DNA from 3 places in the Alteromonas sp. R7 genome. Region 2 is predicted to be linked to each of the others. Evidence: predicted binding sites of a transcription regulator. Region 2 holds the regulator's gene; each other region holds the start of a gene.
What was found. Region 2 encodes FliA, which starts transcription of late flagellar genes. Its sites were predicted from a motif close to CTAAAGNTNNNNNNNNNNNNGCCGATA; they were not measured.
Positions count from the first base shown of each region.

Region 1 (6,337 bases), on a different contig from region 2:
TGTGGGCGCCGGAGAAGCATTCATGGATGGGTTATGGGACAGTGACGACGTAACAGCCGTGGTAAGAGTGTTTGCTAGGAATTTATCTACCCTTGACGAATGGGAGAATAAATTTAAATGGGTGACTATGCCCATCAACAAGATTCAACACTTTGCACGTCGAAATACAAAGGACCAAGCCAAGAAAAATATCGAGGCGCATTACGATCTGGGTAATAAGCTTTATACCCGCTTCCTTGACCCAACAATGATGTATTCGTCAGCCATATACCCAGATCCGAATGCAACTCTCAATGATGCACAAAATTACAAGCTCAAAGCCATTTGCGACAAGTTACAGCTTAGCGAAACCGATCATCTTCTAGAGATTGGCACGGGCTGGGGCGGGCTAGCCGTCTATGCTGCTAAGCATTATGGTTGCCGCGTAACGACCACTACCATTTCAGAAGAGCAGCATGCATGGGCAAAAGAATGGATTGCCCGAGAAGGACTTGAAAGCAAAATCACTTTGCTGAAAAAGGATTATCGCCTACTTGAAGGCAAGTACGATAAGCTCGTGTCTATCGAGATGATTGAAGCTGTAGGCAAACAATTTTTAGGAAATTTCTTTGAGAAATGCTCGTCACTTTTAAAAGACGACGGCCTAATGCTGCTTCAGTCAATAACCATTGATGACAGACGTTACGACAGCTATTCAAATAGTGTCGACTTTATTCAGAAATATATCTTTCCGGGTGGATTTTTACCTTCTCAGCACCAGCTTAACGCTCACCTGAAAAAGTATACTAATATGATGATTCGTGACTTACACGACATCGGGATTGACTATGCGAAAACATTGAACCATTGGTATGAAGCATTTATTTCTGCAAAAGATGAGCTTTTAAACGACGGTTATGACGAGCGTTTTATGCGAATGTGGACCTACTACCTGAAATATTGTGAAGGTGGTTTTTTAGAAAGAACAATCAGTACCGTTCAGCTTGTGATTTCAAAGCCTCATTACAGACTTGATTTGGCTCGTGTTTAACAACGCTAATTATCGATAGTAGTGACAAAAAAGCGGCGCCCTTTTGGCGCCGCTTTCTTGTTTGAAGCTGACACTTGGTCGAAGCACTACTCATCTACAACTGATATAGGCTTCGACAGCATTGGCTTACCCTGATTGATATTAATTTCAACGCGGCGATTTTGCGCTCGGTCTGAAGGTGTAGTGGCATTTTCTACAATTGGATCGGTATCTGCCTTACCCACTACCGACATACGACTTTCGTCAAACCCTGGCGCGGTACGCATGGCTTCAGCGACCGCGACAGCGCGCTGCGCTGACAAGTCCCAATTAGAACGATAGAGTTCATTAGCAATATGCTGGCCGTCACTGTGCCCTGAAATTTCGATTTCTCCAGGCACATCCGCCAACAGCGTACCTATTTTTCTCAACACCGGTTGGAATTGGGGCTGCAAAAAGGCCGAGCCCGCCGAGAAGGAACCGTTTTCACGGATTCGAATGGTTAACTGCTGACCCAACGATTCCATTTCCACCGAACCATCTAGAATTTGTTTTTCTAATTGCTGCGCTACTTTTTTCATCAGTTCAGCCATTTGCGACTGATCGGTGCTTTGCTCAGCCGATGAAGACGACTCAGTAGCCGTTTGTTGAGATTGTCCGCCACGCTGCTCGCCGCGCTGCTTCTGCCTTCCTCCGGCAGAGTCTTCGTTACCAGCCTGAAATTCCAGCATTTGCTGGGTCATTTCGTTAGTTTGCTGCTGAATGGATTCAATGGGCGTAGGGTCAGGTTTACTCGGACGAAATTCCATAGCAATAACACTGGTGCCCTTTGGAATATCTTTTACTTCAATTTTATTTTGCACACCAAAAGCAAACTTCATAGAGCCTGCAATTTGTTTAAACTTCAGTACGTCCATTTCCGAAAACGAAAGTAGCAGTACAAAGAAGCACATAAGCAACGACATCAGGTCTGCGAAGGTTCCCATCCAGGCTGGAAGCCCCTCGGGGGGACATTTTGGGCATTCTTCTTCGGCCATTACTCTTCCTCTGCGCTTCCGCGTTTACTCGCCGCAAGGTAGTTCTTTAATACCCCTTCGATAACACGTGGGTTCTGGCCGTCGGCTATACCCACAATACCGTCAAGAACAAGACTCTGGTTTAACTTCTCTTCTCCAGCTCTTACCGCCAGTTTAAAGGCAATTGGCAAACACACGACGTTGGCAAAAAAGGCACCATAAAGCGTGGTTAATAGCGCTACCGCCATGGCAGGGCCGATGGCTTTAGGGTCATCCATGTTTGAAAGCATGGCAACCAGACCGATCAAAGTACCAATCATACCCATCGCTGGTGCTACGTCACCCATTCCTTTAAATATAGAAGCGCCGAACTCATGCCTTTCCGTTGTCATAGAAATATCTTTAGCTAACGTTTCTCTCACCACTTCAATGTCGTGGCCGTCAACCAGCATGTCCACACCTTTTTGCATGAACTCATTTGAAATTTCCGCTTCTTCTAGTGCCAGAAACCCGCCTTTTCGCGCAGCGTCTGCCATTTCAACAATCTTCTCGATAAGCTCTTCAGGCGTTTCAATTTTGAACATGAATGCTTTGCCAGCAACTTTACCCGCACTGAAGAATTGGCCCAACGTAAACTGAGATAGGACAACAAATAGTGTTCCCCCGAATACAATAAGTATTGATTGCACGTCGATGAACATGCCCAAGCTGCCGCCCAGAATCATAGCCATAACTATGAAACCAATGGCGCCCAACATACCTATGACGGTTGCTAAATCCACTCACTCTTCCCCATTTATGCGCAGTCAGTGCTGTTAGTGTACAAATACCCTATCGGCAAAAGATAGAAATACTAAAACGACATTATTGAAAAATATCACATTTATTTGTTTATTATGAAGTAGGTTCTATGCAAAAGCGCAGCTTTGTCTTTTTTCTAAACTAAAATACCTAGCGCTTTTTCAGCTCCTTACTTTTTCCTTCACAGTAAATAACACGGTTACTTCTGAAAGGTTACTGAGCCTTGCATCGAATATAGCACAATTTGCTTGTATGTTGCCTTTTGAACTGGATGAAAAAAAAGCTATGTTACTGTGATATAGGCGATATACGGACAAACCATTTGACCCTTGTGCAACCCTCGGTTAATGTGCGCGGTATACGTATTTTGGCCACTATATTGAGTGTTTTTATGACGACAGAAAAAGCATCAGCGTCTTTTGAAGAAACTTTATCAGAACTAGAAGCTATCGTTAACGAAATGGAAAGCGGTGATCTGCCTCTTAATAAAGCACTAGAAAAATTTGAGCGCGGTATAGCACTTTCCCGCCAAGGCCAACAATCTCTTGAAAACGCCGAGCAAAAAGTAAAGATACTGCTCAGTGAACAAGGCGAAGAAACGCTCCACCCTCTTCCTGAAAGTGAACAGCCATAAATCGTTCATTTTTAACTAACAGGCAATCTATGAATTTTTCTGCTTTGCATCAGCAAGTTAAACAGCAAACTGATGCATCTCTTCTTACATTAATTGACGAATTACCCGATTACGCGCCGCGCTTGAAAGACGCAATGCGTCACGCCTTACTTGCTGGCGGTAAACGGATGCGACCACTACTTGTTCAAGTGGTAGGTAACACCCTAGACGTGCCCAAAAAAGACCAAATGGCTATTAGTATGGCCATTGAATGTGTGCACGCCTACTCGTTAGTCCACGACGATTTACCAGCCATGGACGACGACGACTTGCGCCGCGGTATGCCAACCTGTCATATCGCCTTTGATGAGGCTACCGCTATTTTAGCTGGCGATGCGCTGCAGGCACTTGCCTTTACAGTGTTAGCTGATGCGCCATTAAGCACGTATGCTGAAACAAAGCGTAGCCAGTTACTGTCTGTACTTGCGAAAAGTGCGGGTTACATAGGTATGTGCGGCGGGCAAGCTATCGATTTAGCCAGCACCGGCAAAACCATCTCGCTAGAAGAACTAAAACAGCTGCATAGATTGAAAACCGGTGCATTGTTAAAAGCCTGCATAGAAATGGTCGCCATTGTTAGTGAAGGCTTACTGCCTCAAACTAAAATTGACTTAATGGCTTATGCCGCGGATATTGGGCTAGCTTTCCAAGTTCAAGACGATATTTTAGATGTGGAAGGCAGTAGCGAAAAATTAGGTAAGCCCGCGGGGTCAGACGAAGCGTTAGGGAAAAATACCTTTCCAGCCAAACTTGGTATTACAGGCGCTAAACAAGAATTAGAAATGCTTCACGATAATGCACTTCAAGCATTGGCGCGTTTACCCTACAATACTGACAGTTTAATTGCGTTTAGCGAGCTTTTGGTAAAACGCGACCATTAGCCACGCGCCATGTTGAAAAAGATAATAAGTACATGAGTTTAGATCTCCAACATTACCCAACGCTTGCGCTTGCGCAAACACCCGATAAATTGAGGCAGTTGCCCCAAGACAAATTACGCGAGCTCGCCGATGAGTTGCGTGAGTACTTACTTAACAGCGTAAGCCAAACTAGTGGGCATTTTGCATCTGGTTTAGGCACAGTGGAACTGACCGTCGCTTTGCACTATGTGTACGACACCCCCTTCGATCGACTGCTGTGGGATGTAGGTCACCAAGCTTATCCGCACAAAATCCTTACAGGTCGTGCAGAGCGCATGAGCACCATTCGCCAAAAGAATGGTCTGCACCCTTTCCCATGGCCGCCTGAGAGCGACTACGACACCTTTGCAGTTGGTCATTCGTCTACATCGATTAGTGCAGGGCTGGGCATGGCTGTGGCTGCCGAAAAAGAAGGCAAAAACAGAAAGGTTGTAGCGGTAATTGGCGACGGTGCAATGACCGCTGGTATGGCGTTTGAAGCCCTTAATCACGCTGGTGATATCAAGAAAGACATGGTAGTTGTACTTAACGACAACGAAATGTCTATTTCTGAAAACGTAGGGGCGTTGAACAGTCACTTAGCTCGCTTGCTTACAGGCAACTTTTTCAACTCTATACGCGATGGCGGCAAAAAGCTGCTAAGCAATGTACCTCCTATTAAGGAGTTTGCCAGCCGTGCAGAAGAACACATTAAAGGCATGGTTGTGCCGGGCACGATATTTGAAGAGCTTGGCTTTAACTACATTGGCCCTATCGATGGCCACGACGTAAATGGTGTTGTCGATACGCTACGCAATATGCGCAAGTTTGACGGCCCGCAGCTACTTCACGTAGTCACCAAGAAAGGTAAAGGTTACGCGGTTGCTGAAGAAGACCCTATCAAGTTCCACGCGGTACCAAAATTCAATCCGGCTGACAACGCTTTGCCAAAATCTAAGCCTTCAGCCCCTACCTACTCTGCAATCTTTGGGAAATGGCTGTGTGATATGGCGGCACAAGACCCTAAGCTAATGGCGGTAACGCCAGCCATGCGCGAAGGTTCAGGCATGGTTGAGTTTTCTCAGCGTTTTCCAGAGCAGTATTTCGATGTTGCGATTGCTGAACAGCACGCGGTAACCTTTGGCGCAGGCCTTGCCAAAGACGGTATGAATGCGGTTGTTGCTATTTATTCGTCGTTCCTGCAGCGCGCCTATGACCAGCTCATTCACGATGTGGCGATTCAAGACTTACCCGTATTGTTTGCCATTGATAGAGCCGGTATTGTTGGCGCAGATGGCCCTACTCACCAGGGGGCGTTTGATATCGCTTTCCTTCGCTGTATTCCGAATATGGTGGTTATGGCGCCTTCAGATGAAAATGAATGTCGTCAAATGCTCTACACGGGTCACAAGCTACAAAAACCAGCTGCTGTTCGTTACCCTCGCGGTGCTGGCATGGGTGTCACGCCTGACGAAGCTATGACAGAGCTTGAGATTGGTAAATCTCGTACGTGTCGAGAATCATCAAAAGGCAAGTCTGAAAGTATCGCCATTTTAAACTTTGGCTGCCTACTGCCCTACGCGCTTGAAGCTGCAGAGGCGATTGACGCTACCGTTATCGACATGCGTTTCATTAAGCCGTTAGACGGCGACGCAGTATTAAAAGCTGCCAGTGAGCACAGTGCACTTATTACGTTGGAAGACGGCTGTATTATGGGTGGAGCTGGTAGTGCCGTACTAGAACACTTGCAGCAAAATGGCGTATTAAAAGCGGTGAAGATGTTAGGGCTGCCTGATAGTTTCATACTGCAAGGCACACAGCAAGAAATGTACAAAGAGCACGGCTTAGATGCTGAAGGTATTATTGCGGCGGCTAGCAGTTTAAGTGCTAACTAATTAAGCTTTAAAATCATTACTAAGACATTAAAAAGCCCGCTATT
Region 1 is NZ_JBVTQX010000001.1:641,210-647,546, reverse strand. Features, by position in the region: gene AC0J2X_RS02770 (SAM-dependent methyltransferase) at 1-1,030, shown strand, start outside; gene AC0J2X_RS02765 (flagellar motor protein MotB) at 1,117-2,046, opposite strand; gene pomA (flagellar motor protein PomA) at 2,046-2,807, opposite strand; gene xseB (exodeoxyribonuclease VII small subunit) at 3,218-3,460, shown strand; gene AC0J2X_RS02750 (farnesyl diphosphate synthase) at 3,490-4,380, shown strand; gene dxs (1-deoxy-D-xylulose-5-phosphate synthase) at 4,413-6,293, shown strand.
Region 1: the regulator FliA is predicted to act here: its motif matches at 2,858-2,884, upstream of pomA (flagellar motor protein PomA).

Region 2 (6,337 bases):
CCTGAGCCATGCAGTTGGTCAAGCAGTGCTTCAAATTCGTCATCGGTGATTTCTTCATCACCAGCTGCACTCGGCGTAACTGGTGCTGGAGCTGGTGTATTTGCCTTTGGCGCAGCTTCTTCACCACCAAACTTGCCTTTGCCATGTAAATCATCGAGCAGCGCTTCAAATTCTTCGTCGGTGATATCGTCGTTATCACTAGCGGCAGCAGGTGCAGCAGCCTTTGCAGGTTCGCTTTTAGCCGCTGAGGACTGTCCTGGTGCCCCAGAGCCATGAAGCTCATCAAGCAGCGCTTCAAACTCATCTTCAGTGATTTCGTCAATACCGCCGCTATCACCAGAACTTGGGGCCTGTGCAGTAGGCTCTTCAACAACTAATTCTGGCTCTTCAATCGCGGGTTCAGGTTCTGACGCCGGCGCGCTTTGTTCACCAAAAATATTCTCATCTGGAGATTCCGGGCGACTTAGTTTGTGTAACAAGTCTACTAGGTGTGCATCTGCTGGCTCTAATGGATCCCGAGCTTTCACTCGTTCAAACATTTCAACCACCACATCTGTGGCTTGCAGAATAATATCCATCAGTTCAGGGGTTAGTGTTCGTTGACCGTTACGCATTACGTCAAAGACGTTTTCCGCACCGTGACAAATTTCTACTAACTCGGTAAGAGACAGGAACCCTGCTCCCCCTTTAACTGTGTGATAACCACGGAAAATTGCATTCAGCAAATCCGCATCTTCAGGATTGTTCTCAAGATCAACGAGCTGTTCTTGTAATTGTTCAAGTATCTCTCCAGCCTCAACTAGAAAGTCCTGTAATATATCCTCGTCAACATCAAACGACATGCGCCCGCTCCCCTAAAAACCTAAGCTAGACAGAAGATCATCTACATCATCTTGGCCTGACACGACGTCGTCGCGCTTATCGGCATCAATGATAGGGCCTTCTGCCTCTACACCATCAACCTTATCGGCCTTAACGCTGGATGGTTTAGTTTGTTCTGCACCGTCGCGTTCACCAAACATGGTAAGCATGTTAACTAAGCTGTCTTCCACTTCTTTAACCAAGTCGATAACGCGGCGAATAACCTGACCAGTTAAGTCTTGATAACCTTGAGCCATCAATACTTCTGTAAGTAACTGTGTAAGTTTAGCTGACTGTGCCGAACCTTCTTCCAACAATTCGTCTAAGTCTGCGCATAAAGCCTTGAATTCACCCAACTCTATTTGGCGATTCATCAGCTTCTTCCACTCAGGCATAACCTTTTCGATGCGCGCCGACAGCATTTCAGCTATAGGCATGCTCGCTTCAACGGCATCCATAGTAGTATTAGCAGCTTTTTCAGTTTCTTCAATTACGTAGGTTAGGCGGGATTGTGCATCGGGAATATCATCGGTCGCGAGATTTTTAATGCGGTCGTCTATTTGGAAATTATTCAGCGCGTCATGAAGCTGACGCGTCAGTTTCCCTACTTCGGCAAATAACTCAACGTTTTCTTTCATTGAGGCCGCTTCTAATAGGGCATTGGCTGAAGCGTTGTCACCCTCTTCGAGGTAGGTGACGAGCTGTTTTGCTTCTTCCAACGAAATTGGAACGTTTACATTCGTTGACATCCAGTAAACCTCATTTCTCTGGTGAGCGTCTGGATCAACCTAAACGTTCGAATATTTTATCTAATTTTTCTTTAAGTGTTGCTGCAGTGAACGGCTTAACAACGTAGCCGTTAACACCTGCTTGCGCGGCGGCAACAATTTGCTCTTTCTTCGCTTCAGCAGTAACCATAAGTACTGGTAGGTGCTTGAGCTTGTCATCGGCTCTAATCGCGCGAAGCAAGTCAATACCCTGCATTCCAGGCATGTTCCAATCGGTAACTACGAAATCGAAATCACCTTGCTGCAACATAGGCAATGCAGTACTTCCGTCATCCGCTTCCTGGATGTTGGAAAAACCCAAATCTTTAAGTAGGTTTTTGATGATACGTCTCATGGTAGAAAAATCATCGACCACGAGAATTTTCATGCTTTTGTCCAAAATAGCCTCCAGTGAGGGGTTAATTGTTATTAATTTCTATTCTTCGTCAGCTTGCCACGACTTCATTCGTGATTTGAGTTTTAACATGGCCTGACTGTGAATTTGACTGACTCTCGATTCACTTACATCAAGAACCTCACCAATTTCTCTTAGGTTCAGCTCTTCATCATAATACAGCGAAAGTACAATCGCTTCTCTTTCAGGTAATGTCGTAATTGCATGGGCAAGCGCTTTTTGGAAAGCGCCTTGCATCAAATCTTCCAGTGGTGCGTCGCTACCTCGATTTTGCTCTGTCGAAATAACATCTTCTGACACACCTAAATCTTCAATACCTACCAGCTTTCCGGCATTTACTTCATTAAGCATTTGGTGATAGTCCTGCAAGCTTACATTAAGCTTATCAGCAATATCAGAATCTCTAGCATCGCGGCCTGTTTCGCTTTCTACTTGCGAAATTGCTTCAGTGATCGCTCGACCATTTCGGTGGACTGAACGCGGTGTCCAATCCCCTTTGCGAATTTCATCTAGCATAGCACCGCGAATGCGAATACCGGCAAACGTTTCAAAGCTGGCTCCTTTTGAACCATCAAAGTTTCGCGCGGCTTCTAATAATCCAATCATGCCTGATTGAATTAAATCGTCTACAAGAACACTAGCCGGCAATCGCGCTATCAAGTGATGCGCTATACGCTTAACCAATGGCGCATGTCTTTCGACTAACTGCGCTTTATCGGTTTGTTGTTGATAAGCGGCTGCCTTGCTGTTCAACGCTGACTTCCTACGGCTTTTTCTGCAACTAATTGTTCAATGAAAAACTCTAAATGGCCACCTGGCTGCGCTGGAATAGGCCATGTTAAGGCTTTACTCGCCAACTGTGTTATTGCAACGGCTGCCGGTGAACCTGGGTAAGCATCGACAATGGCTGTTTGTTTACGCACTGCTTTACGAATGTTCTCGTCAAACGGTACTGTCGCCACTAATTCTAGTGCAACATCTAAAAAACGCCCTGTCACTTTGCTCAATTTACTAAATAGCTCTTGGCCTTCTCGCACGTCGCGCACCATATTAGCCACAACTTTGAAGCGGAAAACACCGTGCTCTCTATTCAGAATTTTTATCAATGCATACGCATCTGTCAATGAAGTAGGCTCGTCACACACAACGACCATGATGTCTTGTGAGGCTTTTGAAAAGCTCAACACCATGTCTGAAATACCTGCCGCTGTATCAACGATAAGCACGTCAATTTGCGAGCGCAGCTCACTAAAGGCACGAATTAGGCCAGCGTGTTGCGTTGGCGACAATTCTGCCATCGACTGCGTGCCTGATGTGGCAGGGGCAATCTTTATTCCGTGCGGACCGGTCACTAATACTTCATCAAGTGTACATTCGCCGGAAAGCACGTGGGATAAGTTTTTCTCAACACGCAAACCTAACATAACGTCTACGTTAGCAAGACCGAGGTCCGCATCGAGAACCATTACACGTTTACCTTGCTTCGCCATGGCGATAGCGGTGTTCAATGTAATGTTTGTTTTACCTACGCCACCTTTGCCACCGGTGACGGCGATTACTTTGATTAACCGTGATTGCTTCATTTTTCTTAAGCTACTCGCTTGGTCGTCAATCATACTGCTTATGCTGTTTTAATTGCGTTGTTACCACTAGTATGATTCAAACCGTACTTTTTATAAAGCTTTGCAGCAGCGGAAACCAAAGATTTCGCTTCTGCAATCTTAATGTCTTCAGGTACTTTTTGACCATCGGTGACATAACTAACCGGTAATTGGTATTCAACCGCTGCACTAAGCACCTCTCCTAAAGAGTAGCACTCATCTAACTTTGTGAAAATACAGCCACTTAGTTCAATATCATCATACGCTTGAATGATTCTCTGCAAAGCAGGATATTGCGTATTTGCTTGCGCTACCAAATATTTTTTAACATTTGGCATTTGTCCGTTATCAAACTGCTTAATTTGTTTAATTAATCGACTATCTCTTTGACTAAATCCAGCCGTATCAATCAATACTAGTCGCTTATGACGAAGTTGGAATAATAAATCCGCAAGTTCTTCACTAGTCTGCGCTTTTCTCACCGTGCAGCCAATAATCTTTCCGTATGTCGCTAGCTGCTCATAGGCGGCAATTCTATACGTATCGATGGTAATCATCGCAACCGACTCTGCACCGTATTTTTGCGCATAGCGGGCAGCAAGTTTCGCAACGGTAGTTGTTTTACCGGTACCTGTTGGTCCTACTAATGCAACAGCACCTTGTGCGCTAAGTATATCGTTTCCTGTCACATTTATGCGATTAGCCAATAGGTTAAGAAGATATACCCATGCATCTCGTTCGTTGTAATGTGACGGCGTATAGCTAATAAGCTGTTTCGCTAACGCGTTGCTTAACCCCATATCGGTTAAACGGGTGATTAGATATTGATGAACAGGTTTTTGACGTTTGTTTTTAGCTTCCATCAAGTCGGCCACTTGATATTGCAATACATCGCGAAGAGACGCTAGCTCTTCCTTGATTTGCGCAAGCTCCGCTGACTGCGTCACAGCGGTATCATCCATACTCGACGCTTGATGCTCTGGGAAAGCGTTCTGACGAACTGGTTCATGAGAAGACTGCTGGGCTTCTACGTCGTCAATAAAGGCTTCTGAGAAGTCTAAGTGCGAAGCAATTTCATTGGCGTGCTTAGCATTTGCTGTCATTGGTTGGTTAGGTTGCGCGGGACTCGCTACGCCATTATTTCCACCGTGCTGCTTTTCTAGCAGTGCTTTAAGGCTATCAGGACCGTCGTCACCAATGATTTCGCTCAAGCTAGGCACTGCCTTTTGGCCAGGTGTTTTTGCAGCTGCTTGTGGAGACGCTTTCGGCGTAAACAACTTCGCTTCAGGTTCTTTGTCGTAGGCTGCGACAAGCTCAATACCGTCAGCGACTTTGCGATTTGACATGATCACAGCGTCACTGCCCAATTCAGCTTTAACTTGGCTTAACGCCTCACGCATATCTTTGCCGAAGAAACGTCTAATTTTCATTGCAACCTCTCCAATCACCCAGTGTCAGATTATTGACCGACCGAACTGACTATTTTTATTTGTTTGTCGTCAGGCACTTCTTGGTAAGACAGAACATGAAGCCCAACAACCGAATATTTTAAGAAGCGAGACAGAACGGGTCGTAGCATGCCTGAGGTAAGGAGTACTGCAGGCTCTCCTTCTAACTCTTGCTGCTGACTGGCTTGCTGCAATGATTTTTGCAGCTTGTCTGCCAGACCTGGTTCTATGCCAGCGCCATCTTCGCCACCTGCTTGAAGTGACTGGTGCAACATCTGTTCCAACTCTGGCGCCAAGGTTATGACAGGTATCTCTTTTGCACCTTGAGTAATTTCTTGGACAATTAAACGTTTAAGGGCAATACGCACTGCAGACACTAAAACATCGGGGTCTTGGCTGCGCGTGCCGTACTCACTGAGTGTTTGAACGATTGTACGCATATCGCGAATAGGCACGCCTTCAAACAATAAGGTTTGCAGTACTTTCACGACGGTGCTTAGCGGAAGAATGTCTGGTACTAATCCTTCAACCAGTTTCGGATGCTGCTTGGCAAGCATATCAAGAAGTTGTTGAGCTTCCTCGTGCCCTAATAATTGATATGCATTGTTAGAGAGTAATTGGCTTAAATGGGTCGCTACAACGGTCGCAGCGTCTACTACTGTGTACCCAAGGGTTTGTGCATGCTCCCGTTTATTGGGCTTAATCCATACTGCGTCCAAGCCGAACGCGGGGTCTTTAGTGGCACGCCCTTCTAATTTACCGAACACTTGCCCTGGATTAATAGCAAGTTCTTCATCGTGACTGATGATGGAATCGCCTATCGTTACGCCTAGCATAGCGATGGTGTAAGTGTTGGGCTCTAAATCCAAGTTATCGCGAATGTGGACAGGCGGAATAAGGAAACCCAGTTCTTGCGATAGTTTCTTACGTACGCCTTTAATGCGCGTCAACAACTCGCCACCTTGGGATTTATCGACAAGAGGAATTAAGCGATAGCCCACTTCCAATCCGATGGTATCTACCTGCTGAACATCATCCCAGCCAAGCTCTTTCACTTCAGGCGCAACCGATTCATCTTTTACCACATTGTCTGGCACTTTGGGCTCTGCGGCCTTTCTCTTTTCTTGGACCGACTGCCAGTAAGCAAAGCCTGCAATCAAGAATGAGAACCCTAAGAATGCGATATGAGGCATCCCAGGAATGATACCCATCACAAATAGAACCCCCGAGGCTATATAGAGGGCT
Region 2 is NZ_JBVTQX010000002.1:29,520-35,856, forward strand. Features, by position in the region: gene AC0J2X_RS02995 (chemotaxis protein CheA) at 1-842, opposite strand, end outside; gene AC0J2X_RS03000 (protein phosphatase CheZ) at 855-1,610, opposite strand; gene cheY (chemotaxis response regulator CheY) at 1,645-2,028, opposite strand; gene AC0J2X_RS03010 (RNA polymerase sigma factor FliA) at 2,065-2,796, opposite strand; gene AC0J2X_RS03015 (MinD/ParA family protein) at 2,793-3,659, opposite strand; gene flhF (flagellar biosynthesis protein FlhF) at 3,665-5,074, opposite strand; gene flhA (flagellar biosynthesis protein FlhA) at 5,104-6,337, opposite strand, start outside.

Region 3 (6,337 bases), 420 kb from region 2:
ACGCCTAACGCTTCATTGTAATGCCTCACTTCAATATCTTCATCAAGGGTCTCGATAATGGAATAGGGAAGGGTTTCTGTATCTTTGTAATATGATGGCTCAGCCTGGATCATTGTTGACACCAATAAAGTAGTAATGAAAAGAGGCAAGCGAAAACGGGAAAATATCATTCTTTTTTAGTGGTTTGTTACGAATAGTCCTTATACGAATTAAAGCCGATTAATGCTCAGTTAAACGGTTCTAAAGTAACTATCTATGCATTCCTAAAGTGTGCCAGATTAATTGTCGGACACAAAAAAGGGGCTAAAAGCCCCTTCTTAAAACAGGTTTGTAAAAAGCGTTACACTTTAAACTGTCTGATAGACTGTTGTAACTCTTCAGCAAGTCGAGCCACTTCATGGCTAGACTCAGACGTTTGCTGTGCTCCAGCTGTCGTCTCTTCAGCGATACCCACAATAGTTTCAAGCTTTTCGCTGATCTCTTGTGATACCGTATTCTGTTCACGGGCAGACTGCTCAATTTGAGAGCTCACGTCATGGGCTTTGTGAACGGCGTCTGAGATGATATCCAACGCCTGTGTAGCCTTTTCAGTTTGTGCCACACACGCCGCAGTTTGCTCTTTACCTTGGTTCATCACCGATACCGCTTTTTCAGCACCCGCTTGAAGCACTTCAATCATTGCGTTGATTTCTTGTGTCGATTCTTGAGTTCGGCTGGCGAGGGTTCTTACTTCATCAGCAACAACCGCAAAGCCTCGACCTTGTTCACCAGCACGCGCTGCCTCAATAGCAGCATTCAAGGCGAGCAGGTTGGTTTGATCTGCAACACCACGGATAACGTCTAAGATGCCACCAATGCTTGCGCTGTCTTGATGAAGCTTATTGATGACGTCTGCCGCTTCTTGAACGTCACGAGATAAGATCTCAATGGTGTTCTTATTCTCTAGTGAGATTTGGCGCACGTTCTCAGCCTCAGCATCCGCATGGCGAATTTGACTTAGTGTATCTTCAGCGTTTTGCACAACCAGCTGCGACGTAGAGTGCATTTCTGTGGTTGCTGTTGCTACTTGGCCAATTTGTGATTTCTGATCCTGAATTGAATGCGTCGTTTGCGCCGTCACTGCAGACGTTTGTTCTGAGGCGGCTGCCAGCTGTTCAGCACGAACGTTAATGGCTGTAATGAGCTCCTTCAGGTTTCCAATTAGCGTATTGCAGTTTCGGGCTAAAAGACCAAATTCGTCTTGCGCCGAATCGTCTAGACGGTGAGTAAGGTCACCCGATGAAGCCACCGTCAGAAGTTCATTTACACGATAAAGCGGACGTGTGATTGCGCGAACGGTCACGTAGCCAATAAATGCTGCTACTGCAATCGAGATAATAACAACCACAATAACGAACGTGTTGCCCGTCGCAATGGCGCCGTTAACCTGACTTTCTACATGTGACGCTTTCTTGTCTGCAAGATTGAGCAGGTTTTCTAGAGCGACAACCGCTTGCGCGATATTTGAGTCTGAAGCGTTAAGCGCTTTTTCAGCATCATTTCTGCGCTCTAGACGATCAACATGAAGCTGAACCACGCCATCGTTAGCATTAATCGCATTGATTGCGTTGTTAACCAAGTCGTTAATATCATCAAGAGTACCAGAATCATCGCGGCCGCCCGCAGTTTGCATCATGTCGCTTAATTGCGTGACCACTTTCTCGACAACCAAATCAACTTCGTTGCCTAGCGTCTGTGAACGAACCAGTGTCTCTGTTTTAATGTACTCGTATGAAACCGTTAGCAAAGAAAGCAGCGACGTCTCAAGTTGACTGCCGATTTCTGCCGCACGTCGTAGGTTAGGGTCGCGCTGAACAGCATCTAAGTCTGAGAAGTCTAGAAGGTAGGTAGATGCATCGTCTGCGTTGTCTTCAGCGTCACCCAGTCTGTCTTGAATTGTGTTGCGTATATCAAGATACATTTGGTGATTTTTGTACATCGCTTCAACATTGGTGATATATGCTTCATATGACTCACGTACAGTATTCAGCGTGCTCTTTAGTTCAGGCTCGTTATTAACGGCCTGCGCCAGTTTCTTATATTCACTCTCAAAGGTGTCTTTGGCAGAGTTAAAAGACGCTCGTTTGTCTTTTAAGCCATTTAGATCTTCTTCGATGTAGCTCTCGAAGGTAAGTCGGCCCATATTGAGAAAGCTGGCTTTAAGTGCATTGCTGCCTGCTACTGTGGGTAATGCAACGTCATTTACTTCTTCCGTTGCTGAGCCTATTGAGTTGAGGTTATAAAGTGAAACAACACTAATGACGATCAGAAGTGCGCTAATCGCTACAAATCCCCCGATTACGCGTGTGGCTACCGTTATTTTCATCGGAACTCCTGGATGAGTGTTTTTTATTTTTATCCCTAACGATATTACCCGTCTCAGCAAACAAAATATAGCGATTAAAGAAGCTAGTTTGCTTAATTACTGAGTAGATAATGAGACATTATCGTTACTATCGTAAGTAAGTGTATCGGCTACAATAACTTAATGTTTATTTTATTTAGCACTTAAGTGTAGAAAGTTTAACTGGTAATACCAGTTGATGCGTAAAATTATACACGTAAATATGTGCGAATTGGATAATTGCGGAGCCAGTAAACTCTGGTTTTAGGCAGAAACACTCACAAGCGAAGCGGAGTTCAGGTTTAGCAAAGTCATGCTTTGCCCCCAAACATAGCCTGTATCTAAGCCGATAAATTGATGACTGTTTGTTTGGCCCGACAGAGCTGCCCAATGCCCAAATACCACTCGTTGATCGTCACCGAGCTTTTTATTCTCTACTTCAAACCATGGTTTTAACGTGCTACTAGTGCTGTGGGATACTGCGCTGGGATGAGATTTGTTATCAAAATCGAGTGTGCCATCGGTATGAACAAAACGCATGCGCGTACACGCATTCACAATAAAACGCAGTCGCTCATTACCCTTAAGTTTATCTGACCAGTTGTTGGGTTTATTACCATACATTTCTGAAAGAAAAGCAGCGTAATTGTCGGATTTTAGGATGTTGCTAACTTCGTCACTAAGTGAAACGCACTCATCGATAGACCATTTAGGATAGAGTCCAGCATGCACCATTACTGATTGCTCATCTAACTTCATTGCCAACGGGAACTGACGCAACCAGTCAATAAGTTCGGCCAAGTCTGAAGCATTAAGTAGAGGCTCTAATTTGTCGGATTTTTTTGCTTTGCGGATGCCGTTTACAACGGCAAGTAAGTGAAGGTCGTGGTTTCCTAAAACACTGCTAAACTGGCTGCCGAGAGACTTTAAAAAGCGCAATGTGCTCAAAGAATCTTCTCCTCGAGCAACTAAATCACCTACTGCGAGTAGCGTATCGTTTTCTTCGTCGAATTTTACTTTATCTAACGCGCGACGAAGACCATCGTAACAGCCTTGTATATCACCAATGACGTACGTGTTACCTTGCGACATAGAAACCTTAATGAAGAATACTTGGAATGGCTAATCGGAAAACGTCGATAGGAACGCGAAAACGCTCGCCGCTCTCTAATTCCATTTCATAGTAGCCTTCCATATTCCCAACCGGTGTGTCAATGACAGCGCCACTGGTATAGTCAAAATGCTCGCCCGCTTTCATGATAGGTTGCTTGCCTACAACCCCATCACCTTCAACTTCTGATGTTTTGCCATTTGCATCGGTAATTTTCCAGTAGCGACTGAGTAATTGCACCGTATGGTCGCTATTGTTCTCAATCGTAATGTGGTACGCGAAGGCAAATTGCTTTGAATCTGACGGAAGGTGGTCGGGAAGGTGACGGGTTTTCACCCGCACCTTAATATCAAGTACATCCATAGAGAACTTACTGCTCTTGTTGGTGCTCTTTTGCCGACACAGCGTTTGCTATTGTGGCAAAATCGTTAAGTGATAATACTTCTGCGCGAGAGGTAGGATCGATACCTAGCTCACGGATCTCCTCTTCACTTAAACTGTCTTTCAGCGAGTTGCGAATGGTTTTTCGGCGCTGGTTGAACGCTTGCGCACAGACGCGCTCAAGCGTATTTACAGACTCAACGTCTACTGGCGGAGCCTGATGCGGCACTAGCTTCACTACTGCAGAATCAACCTTCGGGGGTGGCTTAAAGGCACCCGGCGGAACATTGAGTACCGGAATGACGTGGCAGTAATACTGCGCCATAACGGAAAGCCTGCCGTAATTCTTAGAACCTGGTCCTGCTGCCAAGCGGTTTACCACTTCTTTTTGAAGCATAAAATGCATATCTTCTATGCAGTGAGCATGATCAAAAAGGTGAAACATTAGTGGTGTCGAAATGTTGTAGGGCAAGTTACCAAATACGCGAAGCTTTTTGTCTTTGACTGGCATTTCTTTAGAAAGGGCGCCAAAGTCCATGGTCATTGCATCTTGTTCAATAACCGTTAGCTTATTGCCGTTAAATGGATGGTGTCTCAATCGCTTAGCAAGATCTCTGTCTAGCTCAATGACTGTGAGTGCATCTACTTCTTCACAAACAGGATCTGTTAATGCGCCTAAACCGGGTCCAATTTCTACCAGGTTTTGTTCATTTTTTGGCGCGATAGCCGCAACAATCTTGCCTATCACGTAATCATCGTGAAGGAAGTTTTGTCCGAATCGCTTTCTGGCCGTATGGCCTAAGTGTGTTTTACTCATTGTTGATGATGTGCAAGCTCGATGGCTTTTTCCAATGCTTTTCTGAAACTACCGGCGTCGGCTTCACCTGTTCCTGCTAAGTCTAATGCAGTACCGTGATCTACCGATGTACGAACGAAAGGTAACCCTAGCGTGATATTCACTGAAGCCCCAAAACCCTTATATTTTAGCACGGGTAAGCCTTGGTCGTGATACATAGCCAGCACTACGTCAGCATTTTCCAGATATTTGGGTTGAAATATGGTGTCTGCAGGTAGAGGGCCTGTGATCTTTAAGCCTTCTTCTCTTAGTTCGTTAAGCGCCGGAATGATGGTATGAATTTCTTCAGTGCCAATGTGACCATCTTCACCCGCGTGAGGGTTCAAGCCACACACATAAATGTGAGGTTCTTTAACGCCAAACTTCAATTTAAGGTCGGTGTTGATGATATGAATGACCTTATGAAGACGCTCTCGGGTGATAGCTTTCGCTACATACTCAAGGGGAATATGCGTGGTGGCAAGCGCTACATTAAGACCTTCAGTTGCCAGAAGCATAACCACATCAATGGTATTGGACTGATACGCAAAAAACTCAGTATGACCGCTGAATGATACCCCTGCTTTGTTGATAATGCCTTTGTGTACGGGGCCGGTAACGACGGCGTCGAAGTCGCCATCCATATTTGCCTGACACGCCTGGCGCAGAGTTTCTACTACGTATAACCCGTTTTCGCTATCAAGCTCGCCTGGCGTAACGTCAACGGATTTATCTATTTGCTTTATAAACAACGAACCCGCATCTTGAATTTGCGGGTTAGTGGCATCGTAATCGATTAGCGTTAATGGCAGCCCCAAGGCGCTTGCTCGTGCTTTGAGCATTTCGCCATCGGCAAACACGACAAGCTGCGCTTGCCATGCTTCCTGGGCCAGTTTTATGATCAAATCTGGCCCGATACCTGCCGGTTCTCCCGGCGTTATTGCTATTTTAATTGGTGTACTCATGAATAACTTATTGTTACGAGTCGACAACTTCTACGTAAGCGGCATCACGCATCTCACGTAACCAGTTCTCGGTTTCCTCTGAAAATTTACGGTTGAAGATAAGCTGGTAAGCTTTATCTTCTTTGCGCTTATCGGTAGCGTCATCAATACGACGTTCAATAAGCTGAATTAAATGCCAGCCGTGCACGGTACGAACAGGTTCACTAAATTCTCCAGGCTCAAGCTGTGCAAGTGCGTCTTTAAACTCAGGCACGTAATTATTTGGATCCGACCAGCCAAGCTCGCCACCGCGAAGGGCTGAACCAGGATCTTCTGAATGCTCTTTAGCTAGCTCTGCAAAATCAGCTTCACCATTTTTCACCTCTTCCTTGAAGCGGTTTAGCATGGCTTTAGCTTTGTCTTCGCTAAGAATGATTGACGGCTTAACAAGAATGTGGCGAGAGTTTACTTCTTCCACCGTGACTTTCTCAATACCGCGCGTATCTAATACTTTTAGGATATGAAAGCCTGCACCGCTTCGAATAGGTCCAACAAGAGCATCTTTGTCTTTGTTTTGAATAGCTTCAGCAAAAAGCGTCGGCATGGCGTTAATGTTAAGCCAGCCCATGTCACCGCCTTCGAGCGCTTCGTTACCTGATGATGACGCAATGGCGATTTTAGCA
Region 3 is NZ_JBVTQX010000002.1:446,705-453,041, reverse strand. Features, by position in the region: gene AC0J2X_RS04820 (SOUL family heme-binding protein) at 1-113, opposite strand, end outside; gene AC0J2X_RS04815 (HAMP domain-containing methyl-accepting chemotaxis protein) at 341-2,365, opposite strand; gene AC0J2X_RS04810 (symmetrical bis(5'-nucleosyl)-tetraphosphatase) at 2,648-3,475, opposite strand; gene apaG (Co2+/Mg2+ efflux protein ApaG) at 3,483-3,857, opposite strand; gene rsmA (16S rRNA (adenine(1518)-N(6)/adenine(1519)-N(6))-dimethyltransferase RsmA) at 3,865-4,692, opposite strand; gene pdxA (4-hydroxythreonine-4-phosphate dehydrogenase PdxA) at 4,689-5,675, opposite strand; gene surA (peptidylprolyl isomerase SurA) at 5,689-6,337, opposite strand, start outside.
Region 3: the regulator FliA is predicted to act here: its motif matches at 2,509-2,535, upstream of AC0J2X_RS04815 (HAMP domain-containing methyl-accepting chemotaxis protein).